DNA from 4 places in the Nocardia sp. CA-135398 genome. Region 1 is predicted to be linked to each of the others. Evidence: riboswitches for the same ligand, from Rfam matches in the RefSeq annotation. Region 1 holds a riboswitch; each other region holds the start of a gene.
What was found. Region 1 has a riboswitch for S-adenosylmethionine ahead of ACQP1T_RS02480 (aminotransferase class V-fold PLP-dependent enzyme). Riboswitches for the same ligand answer to the same signal wherever they lie in the genome.

Region 1 (2,197 bases):
CGCCTAGCCGAACGAGCAGGGTGCCGCGCCGTCGGTGGAGGCGGGGTGGGCGAAGGGGCGGGTTTCGGGGGTCGGGTTCCAGAGTCCGTCGGTGCTGGCGTAATTCCACGACGCACCCTTGTCGACCAGGGTGGCGATGGCCTCGACCAGGCGGTCCACGTCGGCGGAGCTGGTGCCGAGGCCGATGCTGGCGCGCAGGGCGCCGTCGAGGCCGAGGCGGGCGAGCAGCGGGTGGGCGCAGAAGCGGCCGTCGCGAATGCCGATGCCGTGTTCGGCGGAGAGGTAGGCGGCTACGTGGCCGGGGACGAATCCGTCCAGGGTGAAGGCGACAATGCCGACGGTGTCCGGGCTGTCGTCCCAGATGCGCAGCAGGTTGACGCCCGGAATCTCGGACAGCCCGGCGCGCAGGCGATCGGCGAGCGTTTGCTCGTGCGCGGCAAGGGTTTTCGGATCGATCGCGCACAGTGCGTCACATGCGGCGGCGAGTGCGGCCGCACCAAGGACATTCGGTGAACCGGCCTCGTGCCGCTGCGGCGCCGCTGCCCATTCCGCGTTGGTGGTGGTGACCTCGCGAACCGCCCCGCCGCCCGCCAGATACGGTTCGGCGGCATCGAGCCAATCCCGGCGTCCGACAAGCACTCCCGCGCCGAACGGTGCGTAGAGCTTGTGGCCGGAGCATGCGAGGTAGTCGATTCCGGTGGCGCGCAGGCTGATTCGGCGATGCGGCGCAAGCTGCGCGGCATCGACCAGGATGCGGGCGCCACACTGGTGCGCGATGGTGGCCAGGCGCTCCAGCGGCAGCACCTCACCGGTTACGTTGGACGCACCGGTGACGGCGAGCAATGCCGCTGGCTTACTGCACAATTCGGCGATCAGCTGACGGATCGTCTCCTCGACGGTCGCCGCGGCCCTGACGACGCGGCGGCCGTGCCGGGTCCACGGCAGGAAGTTCGCATGATGTTCGATATCCAGCACCACGGTGTCGCCGGGCACACATGCGGCGAGCAGATTCAACGAATCGGTGGTGTTGCGGGTGAATACGACGACCTGATCGTCGGCGGCGTCGAGAAAGCGGGTGACCGAACCGCGCGCGGCCTCGTAGCACTCGGTGGAGATCCGCGAGGCGTAACCGGCACCGCGGTGCACACTCGCGTAGTACGGCAGCAGCTGCTGCACCCGATCGGTGACCTGCGCCAACGCCGGTGCGCTAGCGGCGTAGTCGAAGTTCGTGTAGGTGGTCGTTCCGCCCTGGACGAGCGGCACCTGAAGGTCGTCGCCGGAGACCCGAGCGAGGGCGGCACAGGTTTTATCGATTGCAGCGGTCATCACAAAATCCCATCGGCTGTGGGACCCGAAATCTGGTGATCATCCGAGTCCGCGCTTGCCGCATCCGGTCTGGCTGCGGCCTGGTCGTCACCCGGAGCACCCCACCGCGGAGGAGGGTTGCCGACCAGCTAGCCGGGGCTTGATGCTGGTACTCATGACCTGAACCGAGACTGACAGATGCCCCGCCGCTCTGTCAACCGCACCGCAACTGCATACACATGCAGCTGAATAAATAACCTTGCAATGCCGAGTGATGTGCGGTCTGATCGAGAGGTGACGCCTTCCCTGCTGCTCAGCTTTGTCGGCCTGTGCATTCTGCTGTCGATTACGCCCGGCCCGGATTCGTTCCTGGTGCTGCGATTCTCGATCGTGGACGCGCGACCCGGCATTGCCGCGGCGATCGGCTCGGCATTGGGCGGGATCGTGTGGGCCGTCGTGGTCGCGGCTGGCGTCGCCGCCCTACTGGAACAGTCCGCGACGGCCTACCGGACGCTCAAGATCATCGGCGGAATCTATTTGGTGTACTTGGGAATTCGCGCGCTGATCGATCACCGCAAGCAGCGCGGGGCTGATACCACCGCACCGTCCGGACAGTCGGCCACGGAGGCCCCGCCCTCGATTCGCTCGGCATTCGCCGCGGGCGTGGTGTCGTGCATGTTCAACCCGAAGGTCGGACTGTTCTACCTGGCGGTACTGCCGCAATTCCTCACCGACGTCACGTTCCTGAACACCCTCGCGCTCGGCGCCATCGAATGCTGCATTGCCGCCGTCGAGATGATCCTGCTCGCCATGCTGGCCTCCCGGGCCGTTGCGATGTTGCGCCGCCCCCGGATTCGCGATCGGCTCGAGCAGATCAGCGCGGCCATCCTCG
Region 2 (2,197 bases), 2.8 Mb from region 1:
GTTGTCGACGGTTCCGAAGACCGCGGCGAGTACCGTGCCGGATCCGGTGTCGACCGGAACCGCGCGTACCCCGCCGACCGGGAAGGCGGCGAAGAAGTCTTGGATGGCACGTTCGGCCAGTGGCCTTATCTCGGTCGGGGTTTCGGCGGGCACCATCGTGCGGACCACATCGGGGATCGATCCCATGGCGGTGACGCCACTGCGGCCATTGGCCAGGTTGACCCAGGCGACATTCATGCCCGTGGCGTTGGTGCCGTCCGGGCCGAGGCCGTAGGGGACGAAGGTGAACATGACTTGCCCCGCCTTGACGGCGGCCGGGTCGAGGCCCGGAATGGCCACCGTAGCTTTCGGCCACGGGCCGGGCACCGCCCCCGCAACGGCGGGGACCAGACCGAGGCTGCCGGTGGCCGAGCAGAACGGCGCGACGGCGGGATATAGGAACGGGTCGATGCCGAAGGTGCGCAGCGCCTCGACAACGGTTCGGTAAGCGGCCAACAGATCACCGGGCGCGGCCTGGGCAGGCGGGGAGGTCGCGGCCGGAACAGCTGGTTCGGGCATCGGCGCCGGACCGGCGGCGGCGATGCCGGGGGAGAGAGCCAGCGCGACCGAACCGGTCGCGATGGCGGTTAGCGTCGTCAGACGGCGCAGCAGGGTCACGGCGAACCTCCTCATCGTCGGGCACGAATCGAGGTCCGAGAGTACTCCGGCAAACCTTCGCAACAGCGGCTATTTCGGCGAGCGACACGGTCGTGCCGCGCGCCGCCGCGGCAAACCACAGCGGGGCAATCCGGACGAACAGCGCGCGCAGAACCATATCCGAAATGCCACGATCCACTGCACAACCGGGCCAATAGTGCCTGCTCATGGCCATGTAAACAAGGTCTGCGCTCAGGCTGATTCGTACCCTTGTGCCGGACTTCGCCTGCTTCGCATGATATTTCGGCTAGACCCATTGACCGACCCGTGCTCGGCGTCGGACACACCATCCAGAGCGACCGAGAGACCTGGCTCATCGACGTCGCAGCAACCCCCCGGTCACCGGGTGCGGGTGCTTCCGCCGGGAACGATGGAGGAACCGGAACCATGAGCGCGTCCGTCGCATCCGATACTCCGGTATCGGATGTACCGATACCGGGTGCCCACACACCCGATGCCGCCGCATCGGGTGCACCCGCCGCTACCGCAGGCATCACCGATGCACCCGCGATCGCCAGGTCCTGGCACCCGTGGCGCTGGGTGGTCAGTGCCATCGCACTGGTACTGCTCGCACAATTCATCCACGGACTGGCCACCAACCCCGGCTGGGATTGGTCGACGTTCGCCAAGTACTTCACCGCGAAATCGGTGCTGTCGGCGCTGAAGGTCACCTTGGAGCTGACCCTGTGGGGTACGGCACTGGGATTCCTGATCGGCACGGCATTGGCGATCGCCCGGCTGTCGAATAATCCGGTGCTGCGGGTGATCTCGTGGGTCTATATCTGGGCGTTCCGCTCGATTCCGCTGATCGTGCAGTTGCTGTTCTGGTTCAACATCGCCTACCTGTACAACACGATTTCGCTCGGAATCCCATTCGGCCCTTCCTTTCTCACCTTCGAGGTGAACGGGGTGATCAGCGGGTTCACCGCGGCGGTCATCGGACTCGCATTGCATCAGGCGGCGTATGCGGCCGAGATCATCCGGGCCGGATACATTTCGGTCGATCCGGGGCAGCTGGAAGCGGCCGCGGCGCTGGGCATTCCACGGGTGCGCCAGTTCCGCACGGTCATCGTCCCGCAGGCCATGCGCTCGATTCTGCCGAATGCGACCAATGAGGTGATCAGCCTGTTCAAGGGCACCTCGATCGTGTCGGTCATGGCGATCGCGGAACTGTTCTACCAGGTCCAGGTGATCTACGGGCGCAACGGCCGGGTGGTGCCACTGCTCATGGTGGCCACCGTCTGGTACATCGTGCTGACCACGATTCTGTCGGTGGTGCAGTTCTATATCGAACGCCACTACGCCAAGGGCGCGCACCGCACGCCGCCACCGACACCGGTGCAGAGGGTGTGGCGCAGGCTACGCGAAATCGCCGAAGTCGGTTCCGCCGCACCGCGCGGGGCAACCCGATGAGCGCGCCGGTGGCGGCGGCAGTCGAAGTGCGCGGCGTGCGAAAGTCCTACGGCGGCACCGACGTACTGGCTGGCATCGACCTGACCGT
Region 3 (2,197 bases), 1.5 Mb from region 1:
GCAGCACATAGGTAGCGGGATCGAAACGGCTGCAAAGCTTTTCGGCTTGGTGATCCAGGTAGCTCTGCACCGCGTAGCGGCCGCCGTTGCGCGGATCCTCATCGCCCTGCGCGTTGTTCTCGAAGCGGTGATCGAGTTCGCTTTCGGTGCGGTAGGTCAGGTGCGCGATGCGGCGGGCGATGCCCATGCCGGTCATCGGGGCGCGATCGGTGTCGTGATAATCGCCGCCCTGCCAATCGGGATCGGCCTTGATGGCGGCGATTTGCGTTGTCTGCGTGCCGATCTGGTCGGCGGTGGCGCGTGCGCCGACGGCGAGCACCAGCGCGGATGCGACCCGCTCCGGCGCGCCGACCATCCACTCCAGCACTCGCATACCGCCCATCGAACCGCCGACGACGGCGGCCAGGCGTTCGATGCCGAGCAGATCGAGCAGCGCCGCTTCCGCGGTCACCTGATCCCGGATCGAGATCTCCGGAAACCTTGCGCCCCAAGGCTTTCCATCCGGCGCCAGCGTCGACGGGCCGGTGCTGCCCTTGCAGCCGCCGAGCACATTCGTCGCGACGACGCACCATTCGTCGGTATCCACCGGTGCGCCCGGCCCGACCATGCCGTCCCACCAGCCGGGCAGCGGATGGATGTCGTCGGGTACCCCCACGACATGCGAATCGCCGGTCAGCGCGTGCTCGACGAGCACCACATTGTCCAGTGCGGGGGAGAGTTCGCCCCAGCGCTGTACGGCCAGATGAACGTCCGGGATGACAGCGCCGCTCTCCAGCCGCACATCCCCGATGGCGATGATGCCGAGCCTCCCGTCCGGCGGTGGCAGGGCCACCGTGGCGGAACGCGCGGTACGAGGGTCGGTCACAGTCACGTCGTCGCCGCCGTGAAACCGACCCGCCGCGCACAGTGCGTCGCCGACGCCGGGGGAATCACGAGGGAACGCACATCCCCGATGTTAACTACCCGGCTGAACCGGGCCGCGGTCCGGTAGACCGGGAGTCCGGCCGCGGACGCGATGGGGTCACTCATATCGTGCTCCAAAGGGTTGTTCGCCTGCGGTCTTATCGGGGTGCGGGTGACGGACGACAACTCATCGGAAAAACCTCCTGAAGTGCGCGCTTGCCCTCGACCATCGAGAGCCCGGTCATCACCCGGAGCACCCCACCGCTGCTGGAGGGTTGCCGTCCAGCAAGCCGGGGCTTCGCGCTGGCACTCATGACCTGACGGACATGGTAACCGGCGGGCGGGCGGCGACTGAAATCCGTTACCGGGTTTCCACCGGCTCGGTCGCGGGCCGCCCGGTGCACACGCGCATGAATTCGTCGAACGATGTGGTGAATCCGTTGCGGGCCTCGGCGGCGGCCGCGGCGGTGTCCTCCTCGTCGAAGATCGAGTTCTGGCACTCCATGCTGAGATGGCCGATCAGCTGCCAGGCGCCGACGACCAGCCGCACCGGCAGCGCGTCGGGCTGGGTGCCGAGTCGCTCGGCGATCACGTCGGCGATCGCGGCGTTTTTATCGTCGGCCAGTTCCATGCTCTGCGCGCTGACCGTCGGACTGCTGCGCAGGATTCGCTGCATCTGCTGGAAGCGGCGGAATGACAGCGGTCCGTCGACACTCGCCGCAGCCTGGTCGACGACCTGCAAGAAGGCCTCGCGCAGCGATTGCAGCTCATTGCCGGTGACCGGGAGTCCGCGCAGGCATTCGGCGATCGCCAGTCCGAAATCCTTGACCGGCCCGAGGACGATGGCCTCTTTGCTGTCGAAATACCGGTTGATCGTGCGCGGGGACACATCCGCGCGGTCGGCGATCTGTTCGACCGTCGTCGCGTCGAATCCCTGTGCGTCGCACAGGTCGAGTGCCACCTCGATGATGCGCAAACGGGTCTGCTGCTTCTTGCGCTCGCGCAATCCCGGACCGCCGGACGCACTGGTCCCTGGATTCGCTGGGGCGCGCACAGCGTCCTCGGCTGTGGCGCTCGCGCCGATCGGCGTCGATGACTCGAGCATGGCCCCATGCTATCGCAATCGGGCGGGTTTGTGTCCTCAACGGTCAAATGTCGGAGTGCGACATTTTTCTCTTGACGACAAATGTCTGTAGATGACAGGATGGCTGCACGAACTTCGGACTAGGAGACCAAGGTGAGCGAGACTGCGACAGCGGTGGAAGTTCTGGAGAAGCAAACGAGTTCGGCACGC
Region 4 (2,197 bases), 130 kb from region 1:
TGGCCTCGTCCTCGGGCGCGTTCAGTTCGAAGGTGACCACGGTGCCGCCGCCGCTCATCTGGCTGATCGCCAGGTCGTACTGCGGATGCGACTCCAGGTACGGGTAGCGCACCCATGAGACGGATTTGTTGCTCTCGAGGAACCGCGCGATGCGCAGTGCGGATTCGGTGGAATGACGCACCCGCAGCGGCATGGTCTCCAAACCCTTGAGCAGGGTCCACGCGTTGAACGGGCTCAGCGCCGGACCGGTATGGCGCATGAGGGTTTTCACCGGACCGTCGATGTAGTCCTGGGCGCCGAGGATCGCACCACCGAGCACCCGGCCCTGACCATCGATGTGCTTGGTGCCCGAATACACCAGCACATCGGCACCGAGGTCGAAACCGCGCTGCAGCAGCGGCGTGGCAAAGACGTTGTCCAGCACCACTTTCGCGCCCGCGGCATGCGCGAGTTCGGTCACCCGACGCACGTCGACCAGCGTCTGCATCGGGTTGGCCGGTGTCTCGAAGAACACGGCCTGGGTCGGCACCGAAAGCGCCTGCTCCCATTGATCCAGATCATCGCCGTCGACGAAGACCGTCTCCACACCCCAGCGCGGCAGAATCTCGTTGCACACCACGAAGCACGAGCCGAACAGGCTGCGCGCGGCCACGAGTCGGTCGCCCGCGCCCAAAAGCGCACCGAGCGCGGTGAATACGGCCGACATACCGCTCGCGGTCGCGAAACATGCTTCGGCGCCGTCGATCAGACGCAGCCGCTCCTCGAACATGGCGACCGTCGGGTTGCCGTAGCGGGAGTAGACGAAATGCTCGATATCGCCGGTGAACGCGGCCTCGGCCGCCTCGGCGCTCTCATAGACGAAACCGGAGGACAGATACAGCGCCTCGGCGGTTTCCTCGAATCCCGAGCGACGCAGCCCACCTCGCACACCGAGCGTGGCGGGACCGACGCCTTCGGGCAGCGGCTTGTCGAACGCACCACCGGTGATCATGACTGCCGCCACGGCAGGCCGATGGCGCGCCAGCCGGAGCCGCCACGATGTCCGAACTCGTCGATCGGGCCTTCGAAGCCCTCCAGCACATTGAACGACGGGGCGATACCAGCCCCGGTCGCGGCCACGGCCGCACCGACGGAACGCTGTCCGGAGCGACAGAGGAAGACGACCGGCGCCGCCGGATCGCGACCCTCCAGCGCCTTGCTCAGCTGCTCGACGAACTCACCGTTGCGGGCGCCGTTGCTGTCCACCCATTCGATCAGCACCGTCGGCCGGTCGATCGAACTCGTATCCGGCACACCGACGAAGCGCCATTCGGCCTCGGTGCGCACGTCTACCAAGACGGCTTCGGGATTGTCCTGCAACAACTCCCACGCCTGCTGTGGGGTGATGTCACCGGCATATGTCATGCGATCCTCCTGTGAATCCACGCTTGCCGCACCTGGGATTGGGTCGCGGCCAGGTCGTCACCCGGAGCACCCCACCGCGGAGGAGGGTTGCCGACCAGTCAGCCGGGGCTTGGCACTGGTACTCATGACCTGAAAATGAGATTGCCTGGGCAGGGGCCGCCATGTCAAACCCCATTTCGCGTCGCGCATAAGCAATCAACCGCAGACGATCCAGCGGTCTTGTGAGCGGATCAGATTCCAGGTCGCCGGGGTCTCCCGCCCATCGACCGCGATGGTCACCGTCGCCTTGGCCTTATCGCCGTCGACGATCGCGTTCTCAATCTTGGTTACCTTGATCGACTTTCCGGCGGCGGCCCCACCGAACTGACCGGCGAGCGGCGTCTTGCTCTCGTCGAATCCCGAACAGGCCACGCCAGGCGGCGGCGTGTTGTCGGTGGTGGTGCGGGCCTCCGCGTAGCGCTGCACCGCCGCCGCGATCTTGTCCGATTCTGTGACATTTTTCTCAGCTGGCGAGAGCACCGCACCGAGCACGATCGCGAGCAGCACGACAGCCGCGAAGACGGCCGCCGCGATGAACGGCACCATGGAGCGACGATCGGTCTGATCGACCACGATTACGGGTTCTTCATCGGTGCCCTGCTGCTCTGTCATGAGTCGATCATCCCTGGTGGGCGGTGGTATCAGGCATTCGGCCCCGATACCGGCGACGCGCGGATTCGATAGAAGCGCGCAGAGCGGGTAGTCACGGTAGGTGGGCCGGGTAGCAAACACCCGGTGTACGCACCGCCGCGGG

Region 2: it holds a riboswitch for S-adenosylmethionine, as region 1 does, so the genes downstream of both, ACQP1T_RS28345 (amino acid ABC transporter permease) here and ACQP1T_RS02480 (aminotransferase class V-fold PLP-dependent enzyme) in region 1, are expected to answer to the same signal.
Region 3: it holds a riboswitch for S-adenosylmethionine, as region 1 does, so the genes downstream of both, metX (homoserine O-acetyltransferase MetX) here and ACQP1T_RS02480 (aminotransferase class V-fold PLP-dependent enzyme) in region 1, are expected to answer to the same signal.
Region 4: it holds a riboswitch for S-adenosylmethionine, as region 1 does, so the genes downstream of both, ACQP1T_RS03165 (rhodanese-like domain-containing protein) here and ACQP1T_RS02480 (aminotransferase class V-fold PLP-dependent enzyme) in region 1, are expected to answer to the same signal.

What each region holds. Positions count from the first base shown of each region.
Region 1 covers NZ_CP192084.1:563,853-566,049, reverse strand. The annotation lists gene ACQP1T_RS02480 (aminotransferase class V-fold PLP-dependent enzyme) at 4-1,326, opposite strand; SAM riboswitch class IV at 1,373-1,486, opposite strand; gene ACQP1T_RS02475 (LysE family translocator) at 1,600-2,197, shown strand, end outside.
Region 2 covers NZ_CP192084.1:6,406,864-6,409,060, forward strand. The annotation lists gene ACQP1T_RS28340 (hypothetical protein) at 1-657, opposite strand, end outside; SAM riboswitch class I at 980-1,073, shown strand; gene ACQP1T_RS28345 (amino acid ABC transporter permease) at 1,084-2,109, shown strand; gene ACQP1T_RS28350 (amino acid ABC transporter ATP-binding protein) at 2,106-2,197, shown strand, end outside.
Region 3 covers NZ_CP192084.1:7,708,800-7,710,996, reverse strand. The annotation lists gene metX (homoserine O-acetyltransferase MetX) at 1-871, opposite strand, end outside; SAM riboswitch class IV at 1,111-1,221, opposite strand; gene ACQP1T_RS34375 (TetR family transcriptional regulator) at 1,265-2,008, opposite strand; gene ACQP1T_RS34370 (MFS transporter) at 2,141-2,197, shown strand, end outside.
Region 4 covers NZ_CP192084.1:692,956-695,152, forward strand. The annotation lists gene ACQP1T_RS03160 (O-succinylhomoserine sulfhydrylase) at 1-991, opposite strand, end outside; gene ACQP1T_RS03165 (rhodanese-like domain-containing protein) at 988-1,404, opposite strand; SAM riboswitch class IV at 1,419-1,534, opposite strand; gene ACQP1T_RS03170 (Rv0361 family membrane protein) at 1,600-2,055, opposite strand.